Regions from separate parts of the Faecalimonas canis genome, predicted to be linked through region 1. Evidence: a T-box and tRNA genes for the amino acid it is inferred to sense, from the RefSeq annotation. Region 1 holds a T-box; the other regions hold tRNA genes.
What was found. The T-box of region 1 lies ahead of proS (proline--tRNA ligase). A T-box ahead of a tRNA ligase gene usually reads a tRNA of that ligase, here a tRNA-Pro.
Positions count from the first base shown of each region.

Region 2: it has a tRNA-Pro gene. The T-box ahead of proS (proline--tRNA ligase) is inferred to sense a tRNA for this amino acid. The anticodon was not compared.
Region 3: it has a tRNA-Pro gene. The T-box ahead of proS (proline--tRNA ligase) is inferred to sense a tRNA for this amino acid. The anticodon was not compared.

Region 1 covers NZ_BAAHSI010000017.1:5,873-16,286, reverse strand. Annotated here, with positions in the region: gene murC (UDP-N-acetylmuramate--L-alanine ligase) at 1-1,233, opposite strand, end outside; gene ACYPXO_RS05680 (glucose-1-phosphate adenylyltransferase) at 1,446-2,717, shown strand; gene glgD (glucose-1-phosphate adenylyltransferase subunit GlgD) at 2,720-3,838, shown strand; gene spoVG (septation regulator SpoVG) at 3,856-4,131, shown strand; gene ACYPXO_RS05665 (RluA family pseudouridine synthase) at 4,230-4,883, shown strand; gene ACYPXO_RS05660 (Rpn family recombination-promoting nuclease/putative transposase) at 4,958-5,800, shown strand; T-box leader at 5,993-6,210, shown strand; gene proS (proline--tRNA ligase) at 6,280-7,722, shown strand; gene ACYPXO_RS05650 (ArsR/SmtB family transcription factor) at 7,838-8,128, shown strand; gene ACYPXO_RS05645 (permease) at 8,125-9,021, shown strand; gene ACYPXO_RS05640 (CobW family GTP-binding protein) at 9,040-9,963, shown strand; gene ACYPXO_RS05635 (thioredoxin family protein) at 9,975-10,217, shown strand; gene ACYPXO_RS05630 (CCA tRNA nucleotidyltransferase) at 10,232-10,414, shown strand, end outside.
Region 2 covers NZ_BAAHSI010000008.1:85,480-95,893, reverse strand. Annotated here, with positions in the region: gene ACYPXO_RS02780 (cohesin domain-containing protein) at 1-1,035, shown strand, start outside; gene ACYPXO_RS02775 (S1C family serine protease) at 1,185-2,651, shown strand; gene ACYPXO_RS02770 (heavy metal translocating P-type ATPase) at 2,776-5,013, shown strand; gene ACYPXO_RS02765 (metal-sensing transcriptional repressor) at 5,038-5,334, shown strand; gene ACYPXO_RS02760 (heavy-metal-associated domain-containing protein) at 5,350-5,547, shown strand; gene ACYPXO_RS02755 (DUF3114 domain-containing protein) at 5,552-7,288, shown strand; gene ACYPXO_RS02750 (hypothetical protein) at 7,299-7,970, shown strand; tRNA gene ACYPXO_RS02745 (tRNA-Pro) at 8,048-8,122, shown strand; tRNA gene ACYPXO_RS02740 (tRNA-Gly) at 8,127-8,197, shown strand; gene ACYPXO_RS02735 (manganese catalase family protein) at 8,253-8,873, opposite strand; gene ACYPXO_RS02730 (spore coat protein CotJB) at 8,877-9,146, opposite strand; gene ACYPXO_RS02725 (spore coat associated protein CotJA) at 9,143-9,355, opposite strand; gene ACYPXO_RS02720 (FtsW/RodA/SpoVE family cell cycle protein) at 9,472-10,414, shown strand, end outside.
Region 3 covers NZ_BAAHSI010000010.1:36,977-47,390, reverse strand. Annotated here, with positions in the region: gene ACYPXO_RS03240 (ABC transporter ATP-binding protein) at 1-582, opposite strand, end outside; gene ACYPXO_RS03235 (GNAT family N-acetyltransferase) at 704-1,135, shown strand; gene ACYPXO_RS03230 (undecaprenyl diphosphate synthase family protein) at 1,213-1,833, opposite strand; tRNA gene ACYPXO_RS03225 (tRNA-Pro) at 1,959-2,032, opposite strand; tRNA gene ACYPXO_RS03220 (tRNA-Gln) at 2,044-2,114, opposite strand; tRNA gene ACYPXO_RS03215 (tRNA-Gln) at 2,139-2,209, opposite strand; gene ACYPXO_RS03210 (YitT family protein) at 2,301-2,963, opposite strand; gene ACYPXO_RS03205 (MerR family transcriptional regulator) at 3,039-3,830, shown strand; gene ACYPXO_RS03200 (LL-diaminopimelate aminotransferase) at 3,825-5,045, opposite strand; gene dapF (diaminopimelate epimerase) at 5,033-5,812, opposite strand; gene ACYPXO_RS03190 (aldo/keto reductase) at 5,916-6,911, opposite strand; gene proC (pyrroline-5-carboxylate reductase) at 7,019-7,813, opposite strand; gene ACYPXO_RS03180 (alpha-N-acetylglucosaminidase TIM-barrel domain-containing protein) at 7,967-10,414, opposite strand, start outside.

The DNA of each region.
Region 1 (10,414 bases):
TTTAGCGAGAAGTTCAGAAGACATTCCTAAAGTATCTGTTTCTCTTGCCGCATAAATATCAACGAGAAGGACATGATCTGCGAGAGAAAGTGCCTCCGCAAATTCATGGAAAAATGCTTTCGTTCTTGTGTAAGTGTGCGGTTGGAAAATACACCATGTTTCTCTGTGTGGATAATGTTTTACCGAAGAAAGCGTTGCCGTAATTTCTGTCGGATGATGTGCGTAGTCATCAATAATTGTAAATCCGTTTTTCTCGCCCTTGTATTCAAAACGTCTGTCTGTTCCGGAGAAAGATAAAAGTCCTTTTTTGATAGCGTCCAAAGGAACTTCGGTAAGTTCGCCTACGGCGATGGCCGCTAAGGCATTGGATACATTATGTTCTCCTGTAACGGAAAGGGAGATTCGGTCAACAAACTCTCCAAAGCGATAAAAATCAAAAGAAGTACAGCCTGTTTCGTTATAAGTGATATTTTTTGCACAGTAATCATAGTCGCTGCACAAACCATAAGTCAGTATACGGCAGGTCAGTCCTTCTGTGATTGCGTTTATATTTTCGATTTCACCGTTAATAATAAGCGTACCTTCTTCACTCTGAGGAAGTAATTGTGCAAAACGGTGGAAAGAATGACGAATGTCATCAATATCTTTGAAAAAGTCCATGTGGTCTTCTTCTACATTTAAAATAATACTGATTTTCGGAAGAAAATGCAGAAAACTATTTGTATATTCACAGGCTTCCGTAACGAATATACCTGAATTGCCTACACGAATATTTCCATTGATTGCTTTTAAGATACCCCCCACGGAAATGGTCGGGTCTTTTTTGCCTTCCAAAAGTACGTGAGATAACATAGAAGTTGTTGTTGTCTTTCCGTGTGTTCCTGAAACTGCAATAGGACATTCATAGTTTGTCATCAATTGTCCGAGAAGTTCAGCGCGGGATAACATTGGAATGTTCTGGCGAACAGCTTCGGCAAACTCTTCGTTATCCTCGTGAATGGCAGCCGTGTAAACGACAGCGTTAATTCCGTCAATAATATTAGATGCTTTCTGACCGTAAAAAATAGTTGCCCCTTTTCCTATAAGATGCTCAGTTAGTGCAGATTCTTTATTATCAGAACCGGAAACTGTAAAACCTTCTTTTAACAGAATTTCAGCCAAACCGCTCATACTGATTCCACCTATACCGATAAAATGTACATGGATTGGCTTTTTAAAATCAATTTTATACATAAAAATGCTCCCCATTCTTCTTTTTTACATTTTTAAACATATTTTATAGTCTACCTTTATATTATAACTATTGTAGGATAAAATGCCAAGCCATTTCTTTTTGTTACATTTGTATGAAAAAGGAAAAAAGATTTAAAGAATTTGTAAAAAATGTTCACGGATAGGCTTGTGTATGCTATAATAAAATTATTACTACTGGAAGGGGCGATGACATGATAAAAAAAGAAATGATAGCAATGCTTTTAGCAGGTGGACAGGGTAGCAGACTTGGGGTTCTGACAGCAAAAGTAGCAAAGCCTGCCGTTTCATTTGGTGGAAAATACAGAATTATAGATTTTCCGCTGAGTAACTGTATCAACTCCGGAATTGATACAGTAGGAGTATTGACTCAGTATCAGCCATTAAGATTAAACACACATATTGGAATTGGGATACCGTGGGATTTAGACCGCAATGTAGGAGGGGTAACTGTATTACCGCCGTACGAAAAAAGTACAAGCAGTGAATGGTATTCAGGAACGGCTAATGCCATTTATCAAAATTTAGATTATATGAGTGCATATAATCCGGATTATGTGTTGATTTTGTCCGGCGACCATATATACAAGATGGATTATGAAGTTATGCTTGATTTCCATAAGGAAAACAATGCGGATGTTACGATAGCGGCAATGCCTGTACCATTAGAGGAAGCAAGCCGTTTTGGAATCGTAATTACAGATGATGAGGGTAAAATTGAAGACTTTGAGGAAAAACCGGCGCAGCCTAGAAGTAATCTTGCTTCTATGGGGATTTATATTTTCAGTTGGCCTGTATTACAAGAGGCATTACAGGAATTGTCAAGTCAGCCGAATTGTGACTTCGGAAAACATATTATTCCATATTGTCATGGTAAGAATCAGAGATTATTTGCGTATGAATACAATGGATATTGGAAAGATGTCGGAACGTTAAGTTCATATTGGGAAGCAAATATGGAATTGATTGATATTATTCCTGAGTTTAATTTGTATGAAGAATTTTGGAAAATTTATACAAATTCAGGAGTTCTTCCGCCGAACTACGTTTCAGATCAGTCTGCAATAGAGAGAAGTATTATATGTAATGGTGCAAGTATTTACGGTGAAGTACATAATTCCATTCTCGGTTCGAGAGTGCGGGTTGGAAAAGGAACGATTATAAGGGATTCCATTATTATGAATGAAACGGAAATCGGCGAGAATTGTGTAGTGGACAAGGCGATTATTGCCGAAAATGTAAAAGTCGAGGATAACGTCACTATCGGAATCGGAAGTGATAAGCCGAATAAAATGCGGCCGGATATTTATAATTCGGGATTAGTCACAATAGGAGAAAAGAGCGTAATTCCGTCAGATGTACAGATTGGGAAAAATACCGCCATTAGTGGTGTGACATCAAAAGAAGATTACATAGGTGGAGTGCTTGAAAGTGGTGAAACATTAATAAAGGCAGGTGAAAGATAGGTATGAGAGCAGTAGGTATTATTTTAGCAGGTGGTAACAACAACAGAATGAAAGAACTGACGAATAAACGTGCGGTTGCGGCAATGCCTGTTGCGGGAAGTTACAGATGTATTGACTTTGCACTTAGTAATATGACTAATTCTAATATACAGAAAGTGGCAGTGTTGACACAGTATAATGCAAGGTCTTTAAACGAACATATGAATTCATCGAAATGGTGGAATTTCGGAAGAAAACAGGGAGGTCTGTATGTATTTACACCTACCATTACAAAAGATAACGGTTACTGGTACAGAGGAACGGCGGATGCTATTCACCAAAATCTTGATTTTCTGAAAAAATCGCATGAACCGTATGTTATCATTACTTCAGCGGATGCAGTTTACAAATTAGATTACAATGAAGTTTTGGAATATCATATTAAAAAACAGGCTGATATTACAGTGGTATGTAAAGATTTAGAGCCGGGGGATAATGCAAGACGTTATGGAACAATCAAGATGAATGAAGATTGTCTGATAGAAGAATTTGAAGAGAAACCGATGCTGGCAAAATCAAGAACAATTTCTACAGGAATTTATGTTCTTCGCAGAAGACAGTTAATTGATTTGATTGAGAAAGCGGCAGAGGAAGAAAATTATGATTTTGTAACGGATATTTTAATTCGTTATAAGAACGTAAAGAAAATTTACGGATATAAGATAAAAAATTACTGGAGCAATATTTCAACAGTTGAAGCTTATTATAAAACAAATATGGATTTTCTAAAACCTGAAGTGCGTGAGTATTTCTTTCATGAATTACCGCGAGTATATTCTAAAGTGAGTGATTTACCGCCGGCAAAATATAATCCGGGAGCGATTGTAAAAAATAGTTTAGTTGCAAGCGGAAGTATTATAAACGGTACGGTTGAAAATTCTATTTTATTTAAAAAGGTATTTGTTGGAAATAATTGTATTATTAAGAACTCAATCATTCTGAATGATGTGTATCTTGGAGATAATACATACATTGAAAATTGTATTGTGGAAAGTAGAGATACAATTCGCTCCAATACCCGATATATAGGTGAGGGCGGAATAAAAGTTGTAGTAGAAAAAAATCAGAGATATACATTATAATTAAGGAGGCCAAAGATATGCAGATTACAGATGTACGAGTAAGAAAGGTAACAAAAGAAGGAAAATTAAAAGCCGTAGTGTCAATTACTATGGATGAAGAATTTGTAGTACATGATATAAAGGTTATTGAAGGAGAAAAAGGGTTATTTATTGCAATGCCAAGTAAGAAATCATTGGATGGAGAATATAGAGATATTGCACACCCGATTAACTCTGCAACAAGAGAAAGAATACAGAGTACAATTTTAGCAAAATATGAAGAAGCGTTACGGGAAGAACCGGAAGTTGTATAAGGTTTAAGGATGATAAGGTGTCACGAAATCAGAAGATGGTTTCGTGGCACTTTTTATATAAATTGTGTATAATAGATAAAAAATAAAGGGGAAGAAGAATGGATATAAAAGATTATATTTTGTATGAAGATGAGTATTTGCTCGTTTGTCATAAATTGCCTAAGATAGCAACACAGACAAGTCGAATAGGTGAAAAAGATATGGTAAGTCTGCTGAAAAATTATTTGTATCAGCAATCAGTAAAAAAGCAAGAGCCGTATCTTGCTGTTATACACCGTTTAGACCAAATGGTAGAAGGGCTACTCGTGTTTGCAAAAACACCTTTTGCAGCAAAAGAATTGAGTAGACAGTTGCAGCAAAAAGGGTTTGGAAAAGAATACAGGGCAATTGTCTGTAAAGTTCCTCCGCAGAAAGAGGGGACGCTTACTAATTATATGGTAAAAGATAAGCGTTCTAATACATCGCGGATATGTGATGAAAATGAAATGGGGGCGAAACGGGCGGTTTTACATTACGAGGTAAAGGAAGAAAGAGAAAATGGAACTGCAGTCTTACATATTTGTTTAGAAACAGGCAGGCATCATCAAATAAGGGTACAGTTGTCAAATATCGGTTGCGGAATTATGGGTGATGCAAAATATAATGCTGGCAACTATGAAAGAAAGAAGTGGGATAAGATTGCCCTTTGTGCTTATAGACTTAGTTTTACGCATCCGAAGACAAAAAAGGAAATGGTGTTTGAACTGGAGTAAAATGGCATGGCGATCTTGTGAGAAGTTTGTTATAATATAATCTATAGAATTCCTCTGTAAACGGAGGAGTTTAGATGAAGAAACAATTAAAGAACCTTACAATTAAAGACAACTTTATGTTTGCGGCGGTAATGTTAGATGAAGAAAACTGCAAAGGCTTTCTGGAGAGAGCATTACAAATACAAATAGATCATGTGGAAGTCAGTACAGAGAAGAATATCGTGTATTATCCCGAGTATAAAGGAGTTCGTTTAGATGTGTATGCGAAAGATGAAAATAATACTCGTTACAATGTGGAGATGCAGGTATCCAGTCAGAGTTCCTTGGGATTGAGAAGCAGATATTACCAAAGTCAGATGGATATGGAGATGCTATTATCCGGTTCAGAGTATGCTGAACTTCCAAATAGTTATGTTATTTTTATTTGTGATTTTGATCCGTTTGGAGAAAAGAAATACAAATATACTTTTCAAATGGAATGTAAAGAAACGAAAAAGGTAAGACTGCAAGATAAAAGAAATATTGTATTCCTAAGTACAAAAGGACGTAACGATGAGGAAGTGCCGAAAGAACTTATACGTTTTCTAAAATTTGTAGAAGCAGATTTAAAAGAAAGTCAGAATGATTTTCAAGATGAGTATGTAAGGAAGTTGCAGGAATTTGTGAAGCATATTAAGCAGAATAGAGAAATGGAGGAAAAATATATGCTTTTTGAAGAATTGCTGAAAGATGAAAGAAAAGAAGGGGAAAATGCCGGAATGGTAAAATCTTTAATAATGTTTTTGGAAAATTTCGGAGAAGTACCTGAAGAACTTAAGGAAAAATTTTTTAAAGAACGGGATCAGGAAGTGTTAAAATGCAGGATACAAACAGCAGCTAAGTCAAAATCTTTAGATGAATTTATTTCTAAAATGTAAATAATATTTTATCAAAAATTCAAATCTATTCACCGCAAATCCGAATGAAAGGATTTGCGGTTGCAAATCAATGCCGGCTCAGGTAAATATTCAAAAGAAAAGCAGAGGAATTCTATAATATAAGTATAAAATCTTTCGGGTTACGGACTTGACAAAGATGCGTGTTTCCCGTAAAATTACGAATAGTTATACAGATTGGCGATGAAAAGGATTAGTATATATAGAAGAAGTTACAGAGAGGAAATTTGTGGTGGAATATTTCTACGGATGCTATATAGAACCTGCCTTCGAGCTTTGTATGAAAATACAACGTATCTCTGCGTTAAAGGGAAGAAAGTGAATTATGATAAACAGGTATATGTTATCATAATTAATTAGGGTGGTACCGCCGAGGTTTTTCGGTCCCTTTAGGGAACGAAAAATCCGGCGTTTTTTGTTTCCGTAAACTATCAAATAAAGTAGTAAAAGGAGAGAGTGCTATGGCAAAAGAAAAGAAATTTGTAGAAGCGATTACTTCAAGAGATGAGGATTTCGCACAATGGTACACAGACGTAGTAAGTAAGGCGGAACTGTGTGATTATACAGGAGTAAAAGGTTGCATGGTTTATCTTCCTAACGGATATGCAATCTGGGAGAAAATGCAGGCAGACTTGGATAAAAGATTTAAAGAAACAGGTGTAGAAAATGTATACCTTCCAATGTTAATTCCGGAAAATCTTCTTCAGAAAGAAAAAGATCATATTGAAGGATTTGCACCGGAAGTTGCATGGGTTACACATGGAGGTAACGAACCACTTCAGGAAAGAATGTGTATCAGACCTACATCTGAAACATTATTCTGCGACCATTGGAGCAAAACAGTACAGTCTTACAGAGATCTTCCCAAAATTTGGAATCAATGGTGTTCTGTACTGCGTTGGGAAAAAACAACAAGACCTTTCCTTCGTTCGAGAGAATTTTTATGGCAGGAAGGCCACACAATTCATGCGACATATGAAGAAGCAGAAGAAAGAACAATTTTAATGCAAAAGATTTACAAAGACTTTATTGAAGAAAGTCTTGCAATCCCTCTTGTTGCAGGTAAAAAAACAGACAGTGAAAAATTTGCAGGAGCAGAAGATACTTATACGGTTGAGGCGTTGATGCATGACGGAAAAGCATTGCAGGCAGCGACAAGCCATTTCTTTGGAAGCGGATTTGCGGATGCATTTGACATTAAATATTTGGATAAAAATAATGAATTACACAGTGTATACGAAACATCTTGGGGATTAACAACAAGAATGATTGGTGCACTAATTATGGTACACGGAGATGACAGCGGTCTTGTTCTTCCGCCAAGAATTGCTCCTATTCAGACAAGAGTAATTCCAATTGCTCAGCATAAAGAAGGTGTTCTTGAAAAAGCAACAGAACTTATGAACATATTAAAGGCAGCGGGATATTCGGTTAATATGGATGACTCAGATAAGAGTCCGGGATGGAAATTCAGCGAACAGGAAATGCAGGGAATCCCAACACGTATTGAAATAGGACCAAAAGATATTGAAAATAATCAGGTTGTTGTTGTACGCCGTGATACAAGAGAAAAAATTGTCGTATCTTTAGATGAAATTACAACAAAATTAGGGGAAATCTTAGAAAAAATTCAGAAAGATATGTTTGATAAAGCGAAAGAATTCCTTGATTCACACATTGACACAGCGGTTACTATGGATGAAATGATTGAAAAATTCCAAGAAAACCGTGGATTTATTAAAGCAATGTGGTGTGGAGATGAGGCTTGTGAGGACGAAATCAAAGCACAGACAGGAGGAGCCTCTTCACGTTGTATTCCGCCTGAACAGGAACAGTTATCAGACGTGTGTATCTGCTGTGGTAAGCCTGCTAAACATATGGTTTACTGGGGAAAATCATACTAGAATAGAGAAAATGAAAGGCACTTCATATTGAGGTGTCTTTTTATATTGACATTTTTCTATGTGAGGAGTATTCTATACATAGAAAAAAATCTATATATAAAGGGGAAACGCAGAAATGGATTATATAAAATATGCAGGGATTTTGAAAGTATTTTCGGACCCGAAGCGATTAAAAATTATCCATATGTTATCGGGAGGTGAACTTTGTGCCTGTAAAATACAGGAAGAATTTCATGTTACACAGCCTACACTTTCTCATGATATGAAGTTGATGTGTGATGTGGGACTTGTCATTCCGCGAAAAGAAGGGAAATGGACACATTATTCCTTAAATAAAGAGGTTTTGCAGGATATGTATGATGTTTTAGGGAAAATAATGTTTGAAAAAAGTGAGGGAAAAAGATGAGAGAGGCGATAGAATTTTTTATTTATGATACCGTAAAAATCTTCTTTTTACTTTCTGTATTGGTTTTTATTGCTTCTTACATTCAAAGTTATTTCCCACCGGAGCGGAGCAGAAAGATTTTAGGTAAATTTAAAGGAATAGGCGGTAATATACTCGGGGCATTGCTTGGAACGGTTACCCCGTTTTGTTCCTGTTCTTCTATTCCGATTTTTATGGGATTTACCGGAGCAGGTCTTCCTCTAGGCGTTACTTTTTCTTTTTTGATTTCTTCACCGATGGTAGACTTAGGCTCACTTGTTCTTTTGATGAGTATTTTCGGAGTGAAGGTTGCGGTAATCTATGTGGTGTTTGGACTTCTTATTGCCGTGATTGGCGGAATATTTATTGAGAAACTGCATATGGAAAAATATGTGGAAGAATTTATTAGAAATGCGGGAAATGTATCAGGTGAATGGCACAAGATGACAATAAAAGAGAGAGTTTTGTATGGTAAAGACCAAGTGTTAGAAACGATTAAGAAAGTTGCACCGTACATTTTGGTCGGGGTTGGAATTGGAGCGATTATTCACAATTTTATTCCGCAGGTATGGGTAGAAAGTATATTAGGAAAAGAAAAATGGTATTCTGTTCTGCTGGCGGTTATTGTAGGTATTCCAATGTATGCAGATATTTTTGGAACAGTTCCGGTAGCGGAAACACTGCTTTTAAAAGGAGCGGGATTGGGAACGATTTTGTCATTTATGATGGCGGTCACTACTTTGTCGCTTCCATCAATGATTATGTTGAAAAAGGCGGTTAAACCAAAACTTCTCGGCGTATTTATAGGAATTGTGTCGATAGGAATTATTTTAGTCGGATATTTATTCAATGGAATTTCGTTTTTGATAGTATAGAGAAAGAAGGGATAGAAAATGGAATTGTATGTTCTTACAGGATTTTTGGGAGCGGGAAAAACAACGGTTTTGTTGAAAATTTTACAAAAATTACAGGGGGAAAAAATTGGAGTGATTCAAAATGAATTTGGAAAACTGGGAATTGACGGAGAAATTTTGAAACACAATGATATTAAAATGGTGGAAATTAATAGGGGATCAATTTTTTGTTCCTGTTTAAAATTACAGTTTGTACAGGCATTGAGTGAAATGGCACAGCATGAATTTGATAAATTATTTGTGGAAAGTTCCGGATTGGGAGATCCGTCCAATGTGGAAGAAATATTAAGAGCAGCTGAAATGGTGTCAGGGAAACAGTATGAATTTAAAGGTGTGATTTGCTTTGTGGACGGAGTAAATTTTTTGTCACAGTTAGATGATTTGGAAACGGTGTATCGGCAATTAAAGCATTGTCATTTGGCGGTAATTACAAAAACAGATTTGATCACAGCAGAAGAAATTGACAATCTTTGTAAAACTATTAGAAAAATTAATCCTGTCTGCAAAATTGTGGAGAGTGCAAATGGAGATTTGGAGTTATCTGTTTTAGACGAAGATTTATTGTTATATCAGTGGGCGGAAGGCGAGGAAACGACAAATACGGAAGAAACAAAGCCGAAGACGCTGTTTATGGAGATAGAGCAGGAAGTGGATGAAAAAGGCTTGCTTTCTTTTTTGGAAGAGATCGCACCGGATTTATATAGGGCAAAGGGTTTTGTAAATCTTAAGGATAAAGGCTGGAAACAGGTAGATTTGGTTGGTAAAAAAGTGGATTTTCAAAAGACGGATGCGTTAGAAAAAGGACAGGTTGTGTTTATTTCCAAAATTGGACCGGCCATTATTAAAAAGATTTTTGAATTGTGGGCAAAATATAATGACACGGAAATGAAGTTGAGAAACTAGGGGTGAAAAAGATGAATATTAAAGTGATTGGAACAGGTTGCGATAAATGTGATAAATTATATGATAACGTTATGCAAGCAGTAGATGAAACGGGCGTGGAGGCAGTAGTAGAAAAGGTGGAAGACCTCATGGAAATTGTTAAACTGGGTGTGATGACTTCGCCGGCGCTGATGATTGATGGAAAAATGATTTCTGTTGGAAAAGTGATGAAAAAAGATGAAGTGAAAAAACATATTCGGTCTGCGGGAGAATAGGAAAGGGAAAGAAAATGAAAATTACATTACCGGAAAAAGTAAGAAAAATTATTCATACGTTGAAAAGTCACGGTTATGAGGCATATGCAGTTGGCGGATGCGTGAGAGATTCCATTTTGGGAAGAGAGCCTGAAGATTGGGATATTACTACATCGGCTCTGCCGGAGGAAACGAAAGCATTATTTGAGAGAACTTTT
Region 2 (10,414 bases), on a different contig from region 1:
GTTGAATGTGTAAATGGAACTTCAACTATTCAGATTGCAGAAGGAACAAATCCTCCGGCAGCGACACCTGAACAGCCTCAGGGAGAAAATAGTGGAGATGCTAATCAGAGTGGAATTACAATTAGCGGTAAATCTTATCAATTTTCAGAAGAATTTGCTTCAACAAGTATTCCGGTAGGATTCGTAGAAACAAAGTTGTCTTATGATGGTGGAGAACGCAAGTTTGTACGTCAGGAAAATGGAAACATTACATTAGGATATTTAGTTGATGCAGAAGGAAAAGGAGATTTCTTCTTATATAATGAAGAAGATGCAACATTTTCTCCTTATGTACAGGTAACTGTATCTCCATCTACGTCAATTGTTTTGTTGGAAAAAAGTAAAGGGATAAAAGTACCTTCAGGTTACCAGCAAGTAAAATTAACTGTAAATGAACATGAATTTCCGGCTTGGCAGGATAAAAAGAATGAAGGATTTTATCTTGTTTATGCTATGGACAGCAATGGAACAAAAGAATTTTATCAGTATGATACAACACAGGAATCTTATCAGAGATATGTTACAAACAAAGTAAATGAAACAGATAAGACAACAGGAAAAGTAAGTAAGTTAAATAATTTTATTACAGAAAATCTTTCCAAAGTAATTTTATGTACAGGTTTAGGAATACTTTTACTTATTATCATTATTATCGTGCTTGCAATTAAACTTCGTCATCGCAATTTGGAACTTGATGATTTATATGAAGAATATGATATTGATGTAGAAGATTTTGATGATGAAGAAGATGATGATAAACTAGTTTCTTTTGCAGAAGAGAAAGAAGTTGAAGAGAAAGTTCCGGCAACAGAGCAGGAAGAAGATTTCTTTGAGGAAGAATTTGTCAATGGATTTGAAAATGAAGAAGATGATTTCATGGAAGATTTTGATTCGGAAGATTTAGACGAAGAAGATTTCGATGATGATGATTTTGAAGATTTCGATTTTGATGATGACGATGATGATTTTGATATGGATTTTATTGATTTAGATTAATAAAAGAGGTGGAATGCCAATGGGCATTTCACCTTTTTAAGTTTTAATAAAAATGAGTTCAAAAAGTTTTTAATGAATAAACACAATTTAAACACAATTTCTATTTACAATAATGCTTATAAAGAAGAAACGAAAGGAGTCTGACAGGTATGGATAATGAATATAAATTAGGACAGGGAAATGAAGAAAATAAGGAAAATCAGGAAATGCCAAATGGCGAAGTGAATTTTGTTTTGCAGGAAATGCCAAAGGAGAAAGAACAGGAAGTTGTACAGACAACTGAGCCGATGCAGGAAGTTTCTAGCGAGAATGTGCAGACAGAAGAGAAAACGGAAAGTGAACATTTGAAAGAAGAGTCGCATATCGGAGAAACATATCAGATGGGAGGAAATATTCCACCGAGAAATAATGTGCCTCCTGTACAGCCAAAGCCGAAGAAAAAAAAGGGAGGTAAAGGCTGGATGAAAGTGGTTGCATGTGTAGGGCTTGCTGTCTTATTTGGTATTGTGGCAAGCGGGACATATCAGGCAAGTAATTATATTGCAGACAGATTATTCGGAAGATACCAAACAACTTCAAAAGAAACGACACAGGTAAACACAACGAAGGTAAATGGTTCGACAAAGACGGTTACCTCAGATGTTACGGAAATCGTAAAAGAAGCAATGCCTTCGGTTGTATCTATCACAAATATGAGTGTGCAGGAAGTACAAAGTTTCTTTGGCGGTACGCAGTTGCAGGAAAGCCAGAGCAGTGGTTCGGGGATTATCATTGGAAAAAATAATACAGAATTATTGATTGTAACCAATAACCATGTTGTTGAAAATAGTACAAGCCTTACAGTTTCTTTTATTGATAATGAAAGTGTAGAAGGTGTCGTAAAAGGAACGGATGCAAGTCGAGATGTTGCAGTTGTTGCAGTTCCGCTGAATAGAATTAAAAGTAATACATTGGAAAAAATCTCTATTGCAGCAATAGGGGACTCATCTAAATTGAATGTAGGTGAGCCTGCGATTGCCATTGGAAATGCATTGGGATATGGACAATCCGTTACAACAGGAATTGTCAGCGCTACAGAGAGAGAACTGGAAGGATTTAAAGGGAAATTAATCCAGACGGATGCGGCAATTAACCCGGGGAACAGTGGTGGAGCATTATTGAATGCTAACGGCGAAGTAATCGGAATTAATACCGTAAAAATCAATGCAGAGGCGGTAGAAGGAATAGGATATGCCATCCCACTTTCAGATATTAAAGATTTATTGGAAAATTTAATGAATAAAGAAACAAGAACAAAAGTATCAGAGGCGCAGAGAGGATATTTAGGAATTACAGGGTTAGATGTAACAGAAGAAAGCGCTAAGATGTATAATATGAAAAAAGGTGTATTTGTTTCAGAAGTTGTTAAAGGAGGAGGAGCAGACAAGGCTGGAATTATTAAAGGAAGCATCATCACAGGATTTGAAGGTGTAGGAATTGATACCATGCAGGATTTACAGGAACAACTTCAATATTATAAAGTAGGCGAGAGAGTAAAAGTAACATTGCAGGTACCTGCCGATAAAGGTACTTATGAAGAGGAAACAGTTGAAATTACATTAGGTAGAAGACAATAGCAAGGGTAAAAGAGCGGATTGTAGAAAAATACAGTCTGCTCTTTTTATGTTTTTCTTGACACGAAAAATGTAAAGTGATAACATTTTCATATACCCCATAGGGTATACGAAAGGGTGTGAAAAAATGAAAACAGAAAAATATACAATAAGCGGAATGAGTTGTGCTGCCTGCAGCAGTGCGGTAGAACGAGTGACGAGGAAGTTAGATGGTGTAAAGGAAAGTAATGTCAATCTGACTACTGGAAAAATGACAATTACCTACGATGATACGCTGCTTACACAGGAAGCAATTATTGCGAAGGTAGAAAAAGCAGGATTTGGAGCGGAACCGGATGTGGAAAAGAGCAAAGAGGAGAAACAGCATGAGAAAGATGAATTACAGGAAAATATTAAAAAGACGAAACGTCATTTGATTACAAATGTGATTTTGGCAATTCCGTTACTTTATATTTCCATGGGGCATATGCTTCCAATAACATTACCGCTTCCAAAAGGGATTGATATGTCGGCGCATCCGCTAAATTTTGCGTTGGCACAATGTATTTTGACAATTATCATTCTTTATAATGGAAGAAAATTTTATCTTGTCGGATTTAAAAGTTTATTTAAGGGAAATCCTAATATGGATTCGCTCGTTGCAATAGGAACAGGAAGTGCTTTTTTATACAGTCTTGTCATGACAATCCGCATTCCACAAGATGTTTCCAGTGTGCATAATCTGTATTATGAATCAGCAGCCATTGTTGTTACGCTTGTTATGGTAGGGAAATATATGGAAGGCAGAAGTAAGGGAAAGACATCCGAGGCGATTCGTAAACTTATGGAATTAGCGCCGGATAAGGCGATTGTTTTGAGAGATGGAGAGCAGATAGAAGTTCCTGTGGAAGAAATTAAAACAGGAGAAATTATTTTAGTAAAACCGGGGAGTAAAATTGCACTTGATGGTGTGATTGTGGATGGAAACACGACGGTTGATGAGTCTATGCTGACAGGGGAAAGTATTCCTGTGGAAAAAGAAAAAGGAATGACGGTTATCGGTGGAAGCATAAATTATCAGGGAGCAATTCAGGTAGAAGTAACCCGTATTGGTGAGGAAACGACACTTGCAAAAATTGTCAGATTAATGGAGGAGGCACAGGGAAAAAAAGCGCCTATCTCTAAATTGGCAGATGTTGTAGCGGGATATTTTGTTCCAACCGTAATGGCGATAGCGGTGATTTCATCAGTGATTTGGGCAGTTTTAGGGCATGATTTGGCATTTGTACTTACGATTTTTGTTTCTGTACTTGTTATTGCCTGCCCGTGTGCATTAGGACTTGCCACACCGACAGCAATTATGGTCGGAACAGGTCTTGGAGCAAATCATGGTATTTTGATTAAGAGCGGTGAAGCGTTGGAAACAACTCATAAAGTAGATACGGTTGTTTTGGACAAAACGGGAACGATTACAGAAGGCAAACCAAAAGTTATGGGAATTTTCGGTAATGAAGCAGATGAAAAACTTTTGAGGATTGCAGCTTCATGTGAACAACATTCAGAGCATCCTCTTGGACAGGCGATTGTAGAAGAAGCGAAAGAGAGAAGATTAAAACTGGATAATCCGGAAAAATTCCGTAGTATTACAGGAAAGGGTATAGAAGCGGTTTTAGGTGGAATAGAATATCATATCGGTAATAAGAAACTTTGTGAAGAATTAGAAATTAATCTTGGAGAAAATGAAACAGAAGCACAGGCAATAGCAAGGAAAGGGCAGACACCAATGTTTGTTATTGCTGACAGAAAGATACTCGGAATTATCAGTGTGGCAGACCCAATTAAAGAAACGAGCAAAGAGACAATTAAGGAGTTAAAGAATTTAGGAATTACAGTTTATATGCTTACCGGAGATAACCGACTGACTGCCGATTATATTGGACACAAAGTCGGAGTGGATAAAGTTGTATCGGAGGTTCTCCCTCAAGATAAAGTAAGTGTCGTAGAAGAGTTGCAAAAAGAAGGAAAACGTGTCATGATGGTAGGAGATGGAATTAACGATGCTCCTGCTCTTGTGCAGGCTGACGTAGGTATGGCAATCGGAAGCGGAAGCGATATTGCACTGGACTCCAGTGATATTGTTTTAATGAAGTCGGACTTGCAGGATGTTTATAAGGCTATATGTTTAAGTAAGGCGACTATCCGTAATATTAAACAGAATTTATTTTGGGCATTTTTCTATAATGCCTGTGGGCTTCCACTTGCGGCCGGTGCACTGTATCTTATAAATGGTACATTATTAAATCCTATTTTTGCAGGACTTGCCATGTCGCTTAGTTCCGTATCTGTTGTAGGAAATGCGTTAAGACTTCGCAGATTAAAATTATAGCACTTTACAGAAGGAGAAAATACAATGGAAGATAAGTGTTGTGAGAGAACAAAACATAGGGAAACAAAAGAATACAAAGATTTAGTCAACAGACTAAACAGAATTGAAGGACAGGTACGGGGAATTCGTAAAATGGTGGATGAAGAACGATATTGTGTGGATATTTTAACGCAAGTTTCAGCCATACAATCGGCATTGAACAGTTTTAACAAAAAACTTTTGGCGTCCCATATACATTCCTGTGTGGTAGAAGATATTCAGGACGGAAGAGTGGAAGCGGTTGATGAGTTATGTGAAATTATTCAAAAACTAATGAAATAATAGGAGGAAAAAGAAATGACAGTAATTAAAGTAGAAGGAATGCATTGTGAAAAATGTGTGGAAAGAATTGAAAAGGCAATGAACGAAGCGGGACTGGATTATAAAGTAAGTCTGGCAGATAAAAATGTCAGAATAGACGGCTGTGAGCATTGTGTAAAAACAGCGATGGAAATTTTAGATGATTTAGGATTTGACGGAGAAATTGAGGCGTAATTAAATGAATGCTAAAAAATGGATTGTGGCAGGGATTTGTATAATCTGTATGTTTTGCATAGGAAAAGCAGGGGCAGTTCGGGCAACCGAGGCTGTCCCTGAAGTGTATGAAGATATTTTGAAGAATGAGAATTACATAGAAGTTTCTTTAGGAAAATGCTATTTGGGGAAGAAGATTTTCTACGACATTCCGAATAAAAAAACATTAATTGAGCCTTTCGAGGAGCAAAAGCAGATTATTTTGCGTGAAGATGAAAATGTGGAAGTTTATTATGGTAAATATAGGGGAAGTGAAAAATATGATAATTTCAGACTTGTGTCTTCCATGTTGGATATAGAATTTTTCTTTGAACCTTTTTTGGCGTTACAACTTACAAAGGAACGGATTGAAGAGGAAAATTATTTTGTTCATATAGAGGAAGAGCAGGAGGTAGAATATTTTTCGGAACTACTTATTTTTGCAGAAGTGTTAAACGGTGATGAGGCGGATATGGATTCTGTGGATATTTTATTTGACGAAAAATATCGGCCGGTGCAGATTCAATTTCATTTTCAGTCGACTATTCTGTCGATGGAACAGTTGGAATATTTGGAACAGGAAATGACACAGCAATACAGGTATGTTTCGGAAACTGAAATTGAGGTTAAAATGAGGGAAACTGAGGAGAAGATGAGTTATCTTGTTCCGGAAAAAGAGATTACGATTGAAGATTATGTAACAGAACTTCCAAACATTTTACGGGCGAGAAGCAGGTATCTTATCCAAAGCCTTCTCTATCAGGGGGAAGAATTAACAAAAGAATACGGTTGGGATAAAAGTGCGGTTCTGGCTTATATGGAAGCGGTTAATACGAAATTTAATCTGTTTGGGGCGAATGGCTATGAGGCACAAAATGTTATGGAGGACGAGTATTTGCAGGAAATAGAGAGGATTTATGAATCTGCCCGTCAAATAGGTTCGGATGTATATACGTATATGTTTGAAGAAAGTAAGATTTCGCCCAAGAAAAAAGCGTTGCTTGTTATCGAACAAATGGGGGGATATATGGATAATAACGGAATGCTTCAGTTTGGAGAGGGGGATAGATTTGCACCGGAAATGGCGCCTCATTCTGCATTTTTAGAAGATTATGCGGAGTGTGTCAGAAAAGCCTGTAAGAAAAAGAATTTAGATAGTGAAGTGATTCACCAGTTCAGAATGTATATTGACAAACAAAATATTGAATATGTTCGGGGATATTACGAAGGTAAAACAGATTATGAAAGGTTAAAAGCCTATGCAAAAAATTTTAATATGAAATTATATTATGGTGAACCGTCAAGACATCACAATAAAACAGAAAAAGAAGAGAAATTTAAGGAGCAGAGATATGATAAAATATTAACTCCAAATAAATTATCGGAATTTATTATTGATACAGAAACAGGCAGTTTTGTGACGGAGTGGGATGTTTTGAAAAAAACAAAAAGTAATCAGGTGCAAAGTAAACCGGCAACATACAAAAATATAGAGAAATCCGAGAAAAAGAAAGTGGTAAATAGTGAATCTTTTAATTACGCACCTGCAGATTATAATGATGCACACTATCGGTTGGATGTTCTTCCGGCAACCCCTGCGGACAGCAGAAAAAAGACATACTTGGATAATAATTTCAAACGAAGTTTAAAGAAAATCTGGAAAAGTCCGGAACGGGTACAGTATAAAGAAAAATATAAATCCCCGAAAGATTATTTGAAATAAAGGAGAAAATATGAAAAAAATAGTAATGTTAGGCGTGGCGGTCTGTATATCTTTTTTTACGATTGCCTGCCAAAAAGAAGGTGTTTCCTCTGAAAAAGTAAACGATATTCTCAAACAGGAATCTTATATGAAAGTTGAATTGGGGGAAAATTATCACCAGTCTTCAGTTTTGTTTGCATTTCAGGATGAAAAAGCAGTTGTACCGAGAAATGTGGAATGGGGCTTACCAAAATATCGGGAAAAAAATACGATTGGTGTAAGTTTTGGGGAAGAGGGGACGGAAATCTATGAGGCGGATGGAGAAATGTATCCTGAATTATACGCAGAATCGTATCTGTCCTCTGTTACCCGATTAAATTTAAGTACAAAAGAAGTAAAGGACAGTAATTATCATATAAAGGTTGCAGATAAAACACAATTGAAATGGTTTGAACAGGAATTATATGCAATATCCACTATGGTAATAGAAGACTCATATGACTTATCCGGTGTCAGTATTGAATTTGATGAGAAATACCGTCCTGTCAAAAAAATATTTCGGTTAAAGAAGAAAGAGAATACTATGTTGGGAAATAATGAGAATGAGAGTATCAATTGTATTCAGAAGTTTTCTTATGATGTAGGGAAAATGAAATTCAACCGTCAATTCAGACAGGTGGAAAAAATGATTGAAAAAGAATAAAAAAAGTAAAATTTATGCTTGCATTTTTCTGTTAGAAATGATATTATAAATCCTGCTTGAAACAAACAGTTATATAGCGGGGTGTGGCTCAGCTTGGCTAGAGCGCCTGGTTTGGGACCAGGAGGTCGCAGGTTCGAATCCTGTCACCCCGATTTTGCGGGTGTAGTTCAATGGTAGAACACTAGCCTTCCAAGCTAGATACGTGGGTTCGATTCCCATCACCCGCTTTTATTTTTAGAGGAATGTTATCTGAATGCAGATAACATTCCTTTTTGCATTGTATCATCTTCTGCAATTGCAATTTGTGGTTCTGTCGAATTCAGGGTTAAAAGCGTAGAAGTTTTTGCTGTCCAAATTATCTTGAACAATTCTTAAACTTTCACCGAAACGCTGATAATGAACGATTTCTCTTTCGCGTAGGAAGCGAATTGGGTCACACACTTCAGGGTCTTTAACAAGACGCAAAATATTATCGTATGTTGTTCTCGCTTTTTGCTCTGCTGCCATATCTTCGTGTAAATCTGTAATAGGATCTCCTTTTGATTGGAAATAGGTTGCAGTCCAAGGTGTTCCGGCTGCTGCTTGTGGCCACAATGCAAGTGTGTGGTCGACATAATATTTGTCAAAACCATATTTTTCTATTTCTTCTACGGAAAGATTTTTTGTCAGTTGATATACGATAGCACAAATTATCTCCATATGAGCTAATTCTTCCGTGCCGATATCGGTCAAAATTCCTGTCACTTGTTTGTAAGGCATCGTATATCTTTGAGAAAGGTATCGCATGGAGGCAGCGAGTTCGCCGTCAGGACCACCAAATTGACTGATTATAATCTGTGCAATTTTTGGATTTGTCTGTGTAATTTTAACGGGATATTGTAATCTTTTTTCATAATTCCACATAAACTAGCATCCTCCTTCCTGCCATGGATATGGCTCTTCAATCCATTTCCAGTAGTCGTTGCAAGTAGTGATTGAATCTAGAGTGAGAGGTCCGTACAGACGCGAAAAATCTTCTAATGCTTGTGTGCGGATTGCGTTATATTCCTGAAAATAAGCGAGAGCTTCTTTGTTTTCGGGATGTGTATCCAAAAATAATTTCACATCATCTACAGCAAAACTGGCAACATTAATTAAATGTAGCAAATCTTTTCGAGAAGGCATATTGTTGTTCATCGACAGCCACCTCCTCCATGTTCAAATGGTTTCCGTAAATCATGAAAAATAGTTCCGCAATGAAAACCTTTATCGGTGTCGAGTATATTTTCCCATCTCTGCCATGGTACATATGCCATTGCTAAAGGCATGGAAGAAATAGGATCGGGTCTTCGACAGTGTATATTTTCGTGATTATAAAATGTCATATTATTGCGAAAATTTTGCATATTCAATCTCCTCCTTTAAAATGTTTACAATATTAGATTATGTTGCAGAAAGGAAAAAGTGTTTGTTTTTACCGGGCAATATAGTATAATGAATAGTTAAGAAAAGGAGTATAAATATGGTGAGGAAAAGATTAAATAGAAACAGGGAAAAGAGAACGGTACAATATTTTGACTATACTTTAATGACGGTGCTTATTTTTCTTATTGGCTTTGGTTTGCTTATGCTTTATAGTACCAGTTCTTATAGTGCATCTGTAAAATTTCATGACGGAATGTTTTATTTGAAAAATCAATTAAAGGCATATGCGGTAAGTTTTATTATAATGTGGTGTGCTTATAAAATGGATTATCACATATATGCAAAATTGTCGAAAATGGCATTTTGGGTGGCTATGTTAAGTATGGCACTTGTTTTTGTACCCGGAATCGGCATAGAAGCGTATGGGGCAAGGCGTTGGATTAAAATTCCGATTTTTGGACAAATGCAGCCATCAGAGTTTATGAAAATTGCAACTGTTGTTTTTATTCCAGCATTGATATGTAAACTTGGAGAAAAACTCAGAAAGAAGGAAGGGGTTCTCTGCGTTTTAATTTGGGGAGGAATTGGAACTGCAGGTGTATTGTTTTTGACGGATAACCTAAGTACTGCCGTTATTGTAATGGGAATGGTTTGTGTCATGCTTTTTGTGGCGCATCGTAACACGAAATGGTTTCTTGCTATTGGCGGGGGATTAATGGCAGTGTTTTTTATCGGTTCGGAATTTTTAGGGAAAATTATGGAAGGAAGTCAAAACTTCCGAATAAGAAGAATTTTAGCATGGGTCAATCCTGAAATGTATATGAGTGAAGGAAGTTATCAGAGTATGCAGGCGTTGTATGCCATTGGTTCAGGGGGGATTTTTGGAAAAGGTTTGGGTAATAGTACACAGAAATTAATTATACCGGAAGCACAGAATGATATGATTTTGGCGATTATATGTGAAGAATTAGGGGTATTCGGTTTATTGATTATTTTGACACTGTTTGCAATTTTATTATATCGTATTGCATTTATTGCGC
Region 3 (10,414 bases), on a different contig from region 1:
AATAACTGTCATTCCTTTTTTTCTACACATATCCTGCAACAAAGTCAGTATCGCTTTACCCGTATTATAATCCAACGCTCCGGTTGGCTCATCACACAATAATAACTTAGGATTTTTCGCCAACGCTCTCGCAATAGAAACTCTCTGTTGTTCCCCTCCCGACAACTGTGCCGGAAAATTATTTAGTCTTTCGCCCAATCCTACTTCTTTCAGCACACTCTCAGCATCAAGAGGGTTTTTACAAATCTGCAATGCCAATTCTACGTTTTCCAACGCAGTCAAGTTAGGAACAAGGTTATAAAACTGAAAGACAAATCCTATATCATCTCTTCTGTACGCCGTCAATTTTTTCCCGTTGTATTTCGTTATATCATTCCCATCAACGAGAACTTCCCCACTTGTCGCCGTGTCCATTCCGCCGAGAATATTTAAAACTGTCGTTTTACCTGCCCCACTTGCTCCGACAACAACCGCAAATTCACCTTTCTGAATTTCAAAATTAATTCCTGCCACCGCATGAATTTCCACTTCTCCCATTTTATATATCTTTTTTACATCTTTCAATTCTACAAACGCACTCATTACAAAGCCTCCATTTTGCCGAAACCTCTTGTTTCTTTTTTTCTATCCTATTATAATAATACCATTGTCTTGACAAACACAACAAGGAAATTTTCTATAAACTATTAAGGAGAACAAATGTATGAAGAACTTACGAATTATTCCCGTAACAAACGAGGAACTTGTCTATTCTCTCTGTGCCGTAACAGAAGAACTCCTAGACTCTCCTCTTCTTCCCGAAAGTATATGCGAAGATATTACTAATGACTTTGAATATTTCCTATTATCTTATGACTATACTTTTGCGGGGTTTTCAAAAATATTTGAATCTGATAAATATTTACAACTCAATACCATTCACATTCACGAGGATTTTAGAAGAAAAGGAATTTTCTCTTTGTTATTAGAAAATTATATTGAACTCTGTCATTTGCGAAAACTGGACAAAATTATTCTCACCTGTGATAAGCAAAATCAGAATGCCATAGATTGCTTTAAACATTTAGGTTTTCAGGAAACACATAAAGAAGTGTCAGTTTCTCCGAATGTCATTATGGAATTATCTATAAAATAAAAGTATGTTTCACATACCTTCATTCTATAAAAAAATCCAAAACAATCTGCTCGTCACAGCGGATTGTTTTGGATTTTTTAACCTCCTAACGTCACATCTTGCTTATCATACCATTGTATTGCCAAATCAAATTCCTCATCTTTATAATCCGGCCACAAATTTTCTACAACATAAAAATCTGCATACACAGATTGTATCGGAAGCATCCCGGACAACCTTCTCATGTTCCCCCAACGAATTACCAAATCTATCCTCGAAATCTCTTTAGAATACGCACCTTCTCCTCGTGCAATACCGGATAAATCCCAATCCCAACCGTAATTCACCAAGAAATTAACTTTTATCTCCGGTTTTCCAATTTCTTTTCTCGTTGTATATTCCCGAAGTTCTTCCGGAAAATTTTCAGATTCTCTATTTCCTAAAACCAAAAGAGAAACATTCCCCTCTTCTTTAATAAATCGCAATGCATCCACACACGCTTTTTTGAAAGCTTCTTTTTGTTCCCTCGGTCTTCGGCAATTATCCGTTGTAAATCCATAATAAGTAATTTCCGAAACACCGTATTCTTTTGCTTTTCTTAACACTTGTACACCGGGTATCAGTCCACTCTGATAACCGTCCTTTTTCTCCATTTTATGCTGTACCGCCCACCGTCTGTTTCCATCCGGTATAATTGCAATATGTTTAGGAATTCTCATGTTTACCACCACCTTATCTATTCTAAGTGTTGCCATGAGATAACGATCTATACAAATAAAAAATAAGTTTTCAGATAAAATAACATATCATATATTATCTTATCCAAAAACTTATTTCTAAAAAATCGAAGTGACGTGATTCGAACACGCGACCTCTACGTCCCGAACGTAGCGCTCTACCAAACTGAGCCACACTTCGAGAATAAAGAACTACGGAAAAGGGATTCGAACCCCTACAAACAGAGTCAGAGTCTGTTGTGCTACCATTACACCATTCCGCATCAATACTATATTTAATTTTCAAACTACGGAAAAGGGATTCGAACCCCTACAAACAGAGTCAGAGTCTGTTGTGCTACCATTACACCATTCCGCATTACTTGTTGTGTAGTAACTGAACCACACAACAAATTATTATAACAGGTTTTTTTTAAAAATCAACTATTTTTTAAATATTTTTTATTTTTTTATCCTTCTTCCAACTCTAACGTTTGACATCTGCCATATTGCTGCACAAAATCAATAATATAAGAAGAAACTGTTACTGTGATAATTGAAAAAACAATTCTTCCAACAGGAATATAACTTAATGATAATATCAACACGGTGAAATCTGTAAACATATATGCTCTGGACAAACGCCAATGTGTTACCTTTGAAATAGCAAGTGCCAGTGCATCATCTCCTCCGCTTGAACCTCCCTGTCTGACAATAAGTCCTACTCCCACTCCGACAAAGACTCCTCCGAGTACTGCCGAAACAAATGGATAGGCAGATAAATTTGGTAAAATCGGTGGGAACTGTTCCCAGATTTTAAAGAAAAATGAAACACTCATTGTAGAAACAACTGATATTTTTATAAAACGTGCTCCTAAAAATTTATAGGCAAAAAGATAACAACTAATGTCTAATATAGGCGTGATAACAGACGGCTTAAATCCAAGCCAATGATTTATGAGAAGCATCGTTCCTATAACTCCTCCTTCAGTCACTCCTGTCTGCTGATGTATGTTATAAATCCCAAAAGAACAAATAACCGCTCCGATTACAATATAAACAATCTTTCTCCATGATAATCCATCCATAATCCGTTGGACGATTGTTTCCGTCCATTTTCTATTCATTTTTATATCCTCCTTTGCAATTTATCATAAACCTTAGTATAATACTAAGGTCAATACTTTTTTCAAAGGAGAATACTGATTATGAAAAAATATTACCATATCGGAGAAATTTCTAAATTATATCATATAGGTACAGACTCCCTACGTTACTATGAATCACTCGGTATACTCTCACCCATAAGAAGTGAAAAAGGCTACCGCCTTTATAGTTTAAATGACCTTTGGCGACTGAATGTCATTCGAGATTTACGCAGTCTTGGATTTTCTATGGAACAAATAAAAACATATTTGAATAATCGAACCGTTCATTCAACCGAACAATTGCTTACCGATGAACTGTCCGTTATTACAGAAAAGTTAAATACACTTACTAATTTAAAGGAAAATGTAGAGGAACGTCTTCGCACCGTTCAAGAAGCAATTTTGCAGCCTATCGGAGAAATCCGAAAAGTACACTTAAAACGAAGATATTGCCATGTCATCCATTCTCCATATAAAACAGATGAAGAAATGGATATGCTGATTAAACAACTGCTAAATAAAGATGAAGACAGGCTATATATTATCGGCAACAACAGAATTGGTTCTTCCATACCTATGGAAAGCATTGAAAAGAAATTATTTTGTGACTATAGAAATGTATTTATAATAGATAGAAACGGAAAAGAATACATAGAAGAAGGGAATTACCTTACTGTCTGCTACAAAGGAAAGAACAAACAAAATGCAGTTTATATTCCAAAATTACTGCAATATGCAAATGAGCATCATCTCAAACCTTCAGGTCCCATTCGAGAATTACTCTGGATTGACATTCATCAGTCAAACAATACGGAAGAACATATTACAGAACTGCAGGTGCGCTGCCTATAAAGGTAACGCACTTATCCGTTCCAAAGCCCTTTCCGTATCCTCTTTACTTCCAAATCCCGTCAACCTAAAATATCCCTCTCCTGCTGTTCCAAATCCGATTCCGGAAGTTCCGACTACATTTGCAGTTTTCAAAAGATATGTAAAAAAATCCCATGATTTCATATGATTAGGAGTTTTCAGCCAAACATATGGAGAATTTTTTCCGCCGACAACCGTATAGCCTAATGCAGATAACGTTGTCTGTATTTGTCCCGCATTATTCATATAATATTTTATCTGCTCCTCAATCTGTTTTTTTCCTTCTTTTGTGTATGTTGCCTCTCCTGCCCTCTGCACAATATAGGACGTTCCATTATATTTTGTTTCCTGACGTCTTGCCCAAAGAGAATGCAGAGTTACTCCTTTTATCTTAATCTCTTTCGGAATAACCGTTGCTCCTAGCCGTATTCCCGTAAATCCCGCCTTTTTTGAAAAACTTCGCACTTCAATGGCGCACATTCTCGCTCCTTCACACTCATAGATTGTATGAGGTACATCTTCTTCCGAAATATATCCTTCATAAGCACTGTCATAAAAAATAATCGCCCCAACCTGATTTGCATAATCAACCCATTCCTGCAACCGTTCCTTTTTCATCACTGCTCCCGTAGGATTATTAGGAAAACAGAGATAAATCATATCTGGAACACGTTTCGGTATTTCCGGCAGAAAATCCGTTTCTTTTGTACATTCCATGTAAATAATATTTCTCCACCTATCCATTTTTAAATCATATTGCCCCGCCCGTCCTGCCATAATATTAATGTCCGTATAGACAGGATATACCGGATTGCAAACCGCCACTTTATTTTCCCTGCTGAATATTTCCTGCAAATTTCCTATATCACTTTTAGCACCGTCTGATATAAAAATTTCATCTTCGCTTATATTACATCCTCGTTTTTTATAATCATTTTCCGCTATAGCATTCCGTAAAAATCCATATCCCTTACTGCTTCCATATCCCCTAAATGTTTTCTTTTCCCCCATTTCTTCTACTGCCTTTTTCATTGCTTTGACAACAGCCGGCACAAGAGGAAGAGTAACATCCCCTATGCCAAGTTGTATCAATTCGGCTTGTGGATTTTCCTTTTTATACTCTTCCGTTCTCCTTCTCACCTCCGCAAACAGATAATTATGAGGCAGTGATAAATAATTTTCATTTATAGCAAACATACATCAATTTCCCCCTCAAATACCGTTTTCGCTTCTCCTGTCATAAATATGTGGTTGCTCTCTTTATCCCACTCAATAAATAAATTTCCACCGGGCATATTTACTTTCACGCAGTTATCCACATACGTTCTCATCATACAAGCAGCTGCAGCTGCACACGCACCTGTCCCACACGCCATCGTCTCCCCTGTTCCTCTCTCCCTCACACGCATTCTTATTTTCCCTCTATCTATTATGGATACAAACTCTACATTAAACTCTGTGAAATCCTCCCATTCTTTTATGTCCACTTCATCCACATCATCTACATAAACAACCAAATGTTGATTATCTATAAAAACATAATCTGAACTATATTCTGTTTCGCCTATAATAATTTTTCCGTTTTTTTCTCCTACACTCACTTCCCCCATATCTGCAACCATCATATCTATATCTTTCTTTGGAAATATTTTAGTTTCTATTACCCTATTATAAGTTTCTATTTCAATTTTTTTATTTCTCACAATTTCGTGGTCGTATACATACTTTGCCACACATCTAACTCCATTTCCACAAAGTTTTCCTTCCGTTCCGTCCGCATTATACATACGCATTTTCACATCTGCTTTCTCTGAAAAATCGATAAAAATAACTCCGTCCCCTCCTACACCAAAATGTCTGTCACTCAGTTTTCTTACTAATTCAGAAGGATTCTCTATTTTTTCATTCATCGCATTTATATAAATATAGTCGTTTCCTAGTGCCTGCATTTTTGTAAATTTCATTCTTATCTCATTCCCTCTTACCTTTTATCACTAAAGTATGTTCACAGAAATAAAAATATGTTCACAAAAAAGAAGAGGGGTGATTCCCTCTTCAAATTCCATCTTACTTTTTAGAAATGGCGTCAATAGCATCTAATTCTTCCTGTATAAATGCTGTATTTTCTACTATCTTTACATTTTCACGAATTTGCTCAGATGAAGACGCACCAATCAATACACTTGTCACATCTCCGTCACGGATCACCCATGATAATGCCATTTGTGCCAATGTCTGTCCGCGCTCTTTTGCAATTTCATTTAATGCTTCAATCTGCTCAAGACGTTCTTTCGTAATTGCACTTTCTTTCAAAAATCTTCCGTCTTTTCTTATTCTGCTGTTCTCAGGAATACCATGCAGATACTTATCTGTCAAAAGTCCTTGTGCCAGCGGACTGAAAGCAATTAACCCACATCCGTTTTCCGATGCAAATTTTTTCAATCCGTCATCTTCAATCCAACGGTCGAAAATGGAATAGCGTACCTGATTAATAATAAATGGGCATTTTAATTCTTTTAAAATTTCCATTGCCCTTTTCGTTGTTTTTGCATCATAATTAGAAATTCCGGCATACAATGCTTTCCCCTGTTTTACCGCCGTATCAAGTGCCATCATACTTTCTTCAAGTGGAGTTGCCGGATCCATTCGGTGATGATAAAAAATATCTACATAGTCTAACCCCATTCTTTTCAAACTTTCATCCAAACTCGACAACATATATTTTCTGCTTCCCCAATTTCCGTAAGGTCCGTCCCACATTTCATATCCGGATTTTGTACTGATAACCAGTTCATTTCTATATGGTTTCAGTTCTCCGTTAATAATCTTGCCAAAATTTTCTTCCGCACTGCCATTCTTCGGTCCATAATTATTTGCCAAATCAAAATGCGTAATACCGCAGTCAAATGCCGTTTCACACATATCTACCATATTTTCAAAAGAATCATTTGTTCCAAAATTGTGCCATAATCCCAAAGAAACCGCCGGTAATTTCAAACCGCTGTTTCCACTGCGAAAATAATTCATCTTTTCATATCTTTTTTCATCTGCAATATAACTCATGAGCATACCTCCTTACCTTTTCTCCTATATTATATCCCATTTTCATAAAGAAAGGTATATATAAAAAACTTCTTCCACCACTCTGTGATGAAAGAAGTTTTCTTATTTTATAATCCTTTTGCAATTTTTACGCAGGCTTTCATCGCCTCAATAACACTGCTTCTAAATCCTTTTTCCTCTAATACGCGAACTGCCTCAATTGTCGTTCCTCCCGGTGAGCAAACCATATCTTTTAATTCGCCTGGGTGTTTTCCCGTTTCTAAAACCATTTTCGCACTTCCCATAACTGCCTGTGCCGCAAATTTATATGCCTGCTGTCTTGGCATTCCATCAGCAACCGCTGCATCTGCCATCGCTTCAATAAACATAAATACATATGCCGGTGAACTTCCGCTTACAGATACAACAACATCCATAAGTTTTTCACTTAGTACTTCCGCTTTACCAAACCCGCTTAAAATGTTACATACAGTATCCAACTCTTCTTTTGTCACTAAATTATTGTGACAAACTCCCGTAATACCCTCTCCAACTAACGCAGGTGTATTTGGCATTGTACGAACGATTTTTACAGGATGTCCGAATGCTCCTGCAAGATATTCTAAAGTTTTACCCGGTGCAATTGTAACGATAATCTGGCTTTCCGTAATACAGTCTTTAATTTCGTCAATCACATCTGCATAAAACTGTGGTTTTACCGATAATACAACAACTTCTGCCTTTGTTGCCACTTCTTTGTTATCTGTTGTTACATGAATTCCTAATTCTTCTTTTGTTTTCTCCAAGCCCGGAACATACATATCAGATGCAATTACTTCTTCCGCTGTTAAAATTCCGTTTTTTAAAATTCCGCCCATCATTGCTTTTGCCATATTTCCGGCACCGATAAATCCTAATTTCATCTTTCCATTCTTCCTTTCATTTTAAATGTATACATTTCTTTTCTTTGTATACAATATATCACTTTTTATTTCTTCTGTCAAGATTTCCATTGGATTTCTATAGACAAAAATGAGGATAGAATTACTATCCCCATTTTCTCTTTCAATAAACTTTTATTTGTTTAAATCACGGTGTCTTTTTGTTTCTGTAAAAACAATACATCCTCCTGCCATAATCGCTAATAACATAAGCCCTAATCCATTTGCTGTGTCGCCTGTTTCCGGAACTTTGTTATCCGGTTTTTGCTGTGGTTTCTGCGGTTTTTCCGGTTTCTGTGGATGCTGCGGCTGTTCCGGTTTCTGCGGTTTTTCCGGTTTCTGCGGATGCTGCGGTTCTTCCGATTCCGCCTCTTCCAGTCCATCAACTGCTGCAACTAAGTCTACAAGTAATTCCTTCATTTCTTTTTTACTTATATCACTTGTGTCCTTAAGTGCTTTTTCCACTTTTTCTTTTGCTTTTGCATATGCTGCCCAACTGTCTTTAGTGTAAACACTTTCTTCTTTTACATCTGCAATAATCTTATCAAATTCTGCTCTGCTGTCTTCTGCATCTGCTTTCTCTTCTAAGTGCATGGCATTTGTCAGTTCTTCTACCATTGCATTTAATTCTGACTGTTCTTTCGCTTCTGCAAGAACTTTTTCCGCTTTTTCAATTGCTTTGTTTAATACATTTACACTTGATGTTGTGTAACCTTCTGTTTTCAACTCTTTTGCTTCTGCCAGCTTATTTACCAATGCCGTCTTGTCTAATTCAACAACAATGTCTTTTTTATCTAAGTTTTCCACTGCTTTCACTAAATCTGCAAGTAATGTTTCCATCTCTTTTTTGCTTACATCACTTGTATCTTTAAGTGCTTTTTCCACTTCTTCTTTTGCTTTTGCATATGCTGTCCAACTATCTTCCGTGTAAACACTTTCTTCTTTTACATCTGCAATAATCTTATCAAATTCTATCCTGCTGTCTTCTGCATCTGCTTTTTCTTCTAATTTCATGGCGTTTGTCAGTTCTTCTACCATTGCGTTTAATTCTGACTGTTCTTTCGCTTCTGCAAGAACTTTCTCCGCTTTTTCAATTGCTTTGTTTAATACATTTACACTTGATGTTGTATACCCTTCTGTTTTCAACTCTTTTGCTTCTGCCAGTTTTCCTTCTAATAACGCTTTATCTAACGCAGGTATGTCTGCTTTTTCCTGAGTCAAACGCATTTCTGCTGCCGAAGCATAGTTATTACTACCATTTGAATAAGATTCCACTGCATATATTCTTACGAATTTTGCTTCCCTTTCTTCAAAAGAGGCTTTTTTCCAACCCGGAATTGTATCCCACTCTCCCGAAACCGCTTCTGTAAAGTTTGTTCCATTCATACTTGTTTCGATTCTATATTTTGTAATAAAACCATTTGCATATGAATTACGTGTCTGCAAACGCACACCATTCACTTTCTGAGCCTCAGGAAGTTCTAACTGTAACCATAAATCTTTACGTTCTGCACCATTCCATGAAGAATGCCAAATTGTTGCCTGATTATTATCCAACACATTTACAGCCGCACCTTCTTCTCCCGGTGTCTTTGACTGTTCACTTCCTGCTGTTGCTTTAATTCCGTCTACTTTAATATCATTGGAATCATTTGCATTAGGATCTTTTACGGAAAATTCTTTTAAAATTGTTTTTCCGATTTTATCTAAGTTTTCTAAGTTTTCTTTATTTGGAGTATTTGTGTATTTCGTGTTTGCTCGTACCCATTTCCATTCCCATTCAAACCAGTTAATATTTTCAGGCTGTTTGCTGTCTAATTCATCATTTCTTGCCTGAATCCATTTCTGCCATCTTACTTTATAGAAATCATTTAACAAACCTGACCATTGACGGTTAGAGTAGTCTTTTAATCCTCCGCCTTCTGCCTGGTTTACAGATCCCCATGTTGTGACTAATGCTTTCGCATTAAATTCATACAAATCTTTTGTAAAATCATCAGCATTTTTTGCCAAGTCTTTTGCCTGCTCTACCCAAGTACCAAGCAAATAGTATTTACTTGTGCTTGTCACTTTTTCCATATTATCAATAATACTCAAGAATTTTTCCGCATATTTGTTAAACGCTTCTTTATTTCTCGCTCTGAAAGCACTGGCCATTTTACGCTGATATTCCTGTGCACTATTTGACAACACTTGCTGAAGCATTGTCGCCAAGTCATACTTATATCCGTCACTATCTTTTAATTTGTCATAATCTTTCAAAAGAAGTTCTGCCGCTTCTTCTAATTTAACTTTATCATAATCGATAACTGCATTTCCCCATGTGGAAGCCGCATTAATATCTAATGCTGGACGGGCATTTACAACCGATTCAGGCGCTCCCTGTCCCTTCATATTTAACTCTGCTTTATAAACCGTATCTTTCATAATCAATAAAGCTTCATATGCTGACTGACTTTCTTTTCCGTATCTTCTTTTTGCATAGTCTTTCAACCATTTGTCCAAATCAATTACAGGAAGTTTTTCCTTTGCATTGTCTGTCCAAACAGTTTCAAATAAGAAATCGTATAATAATGGGTTGTT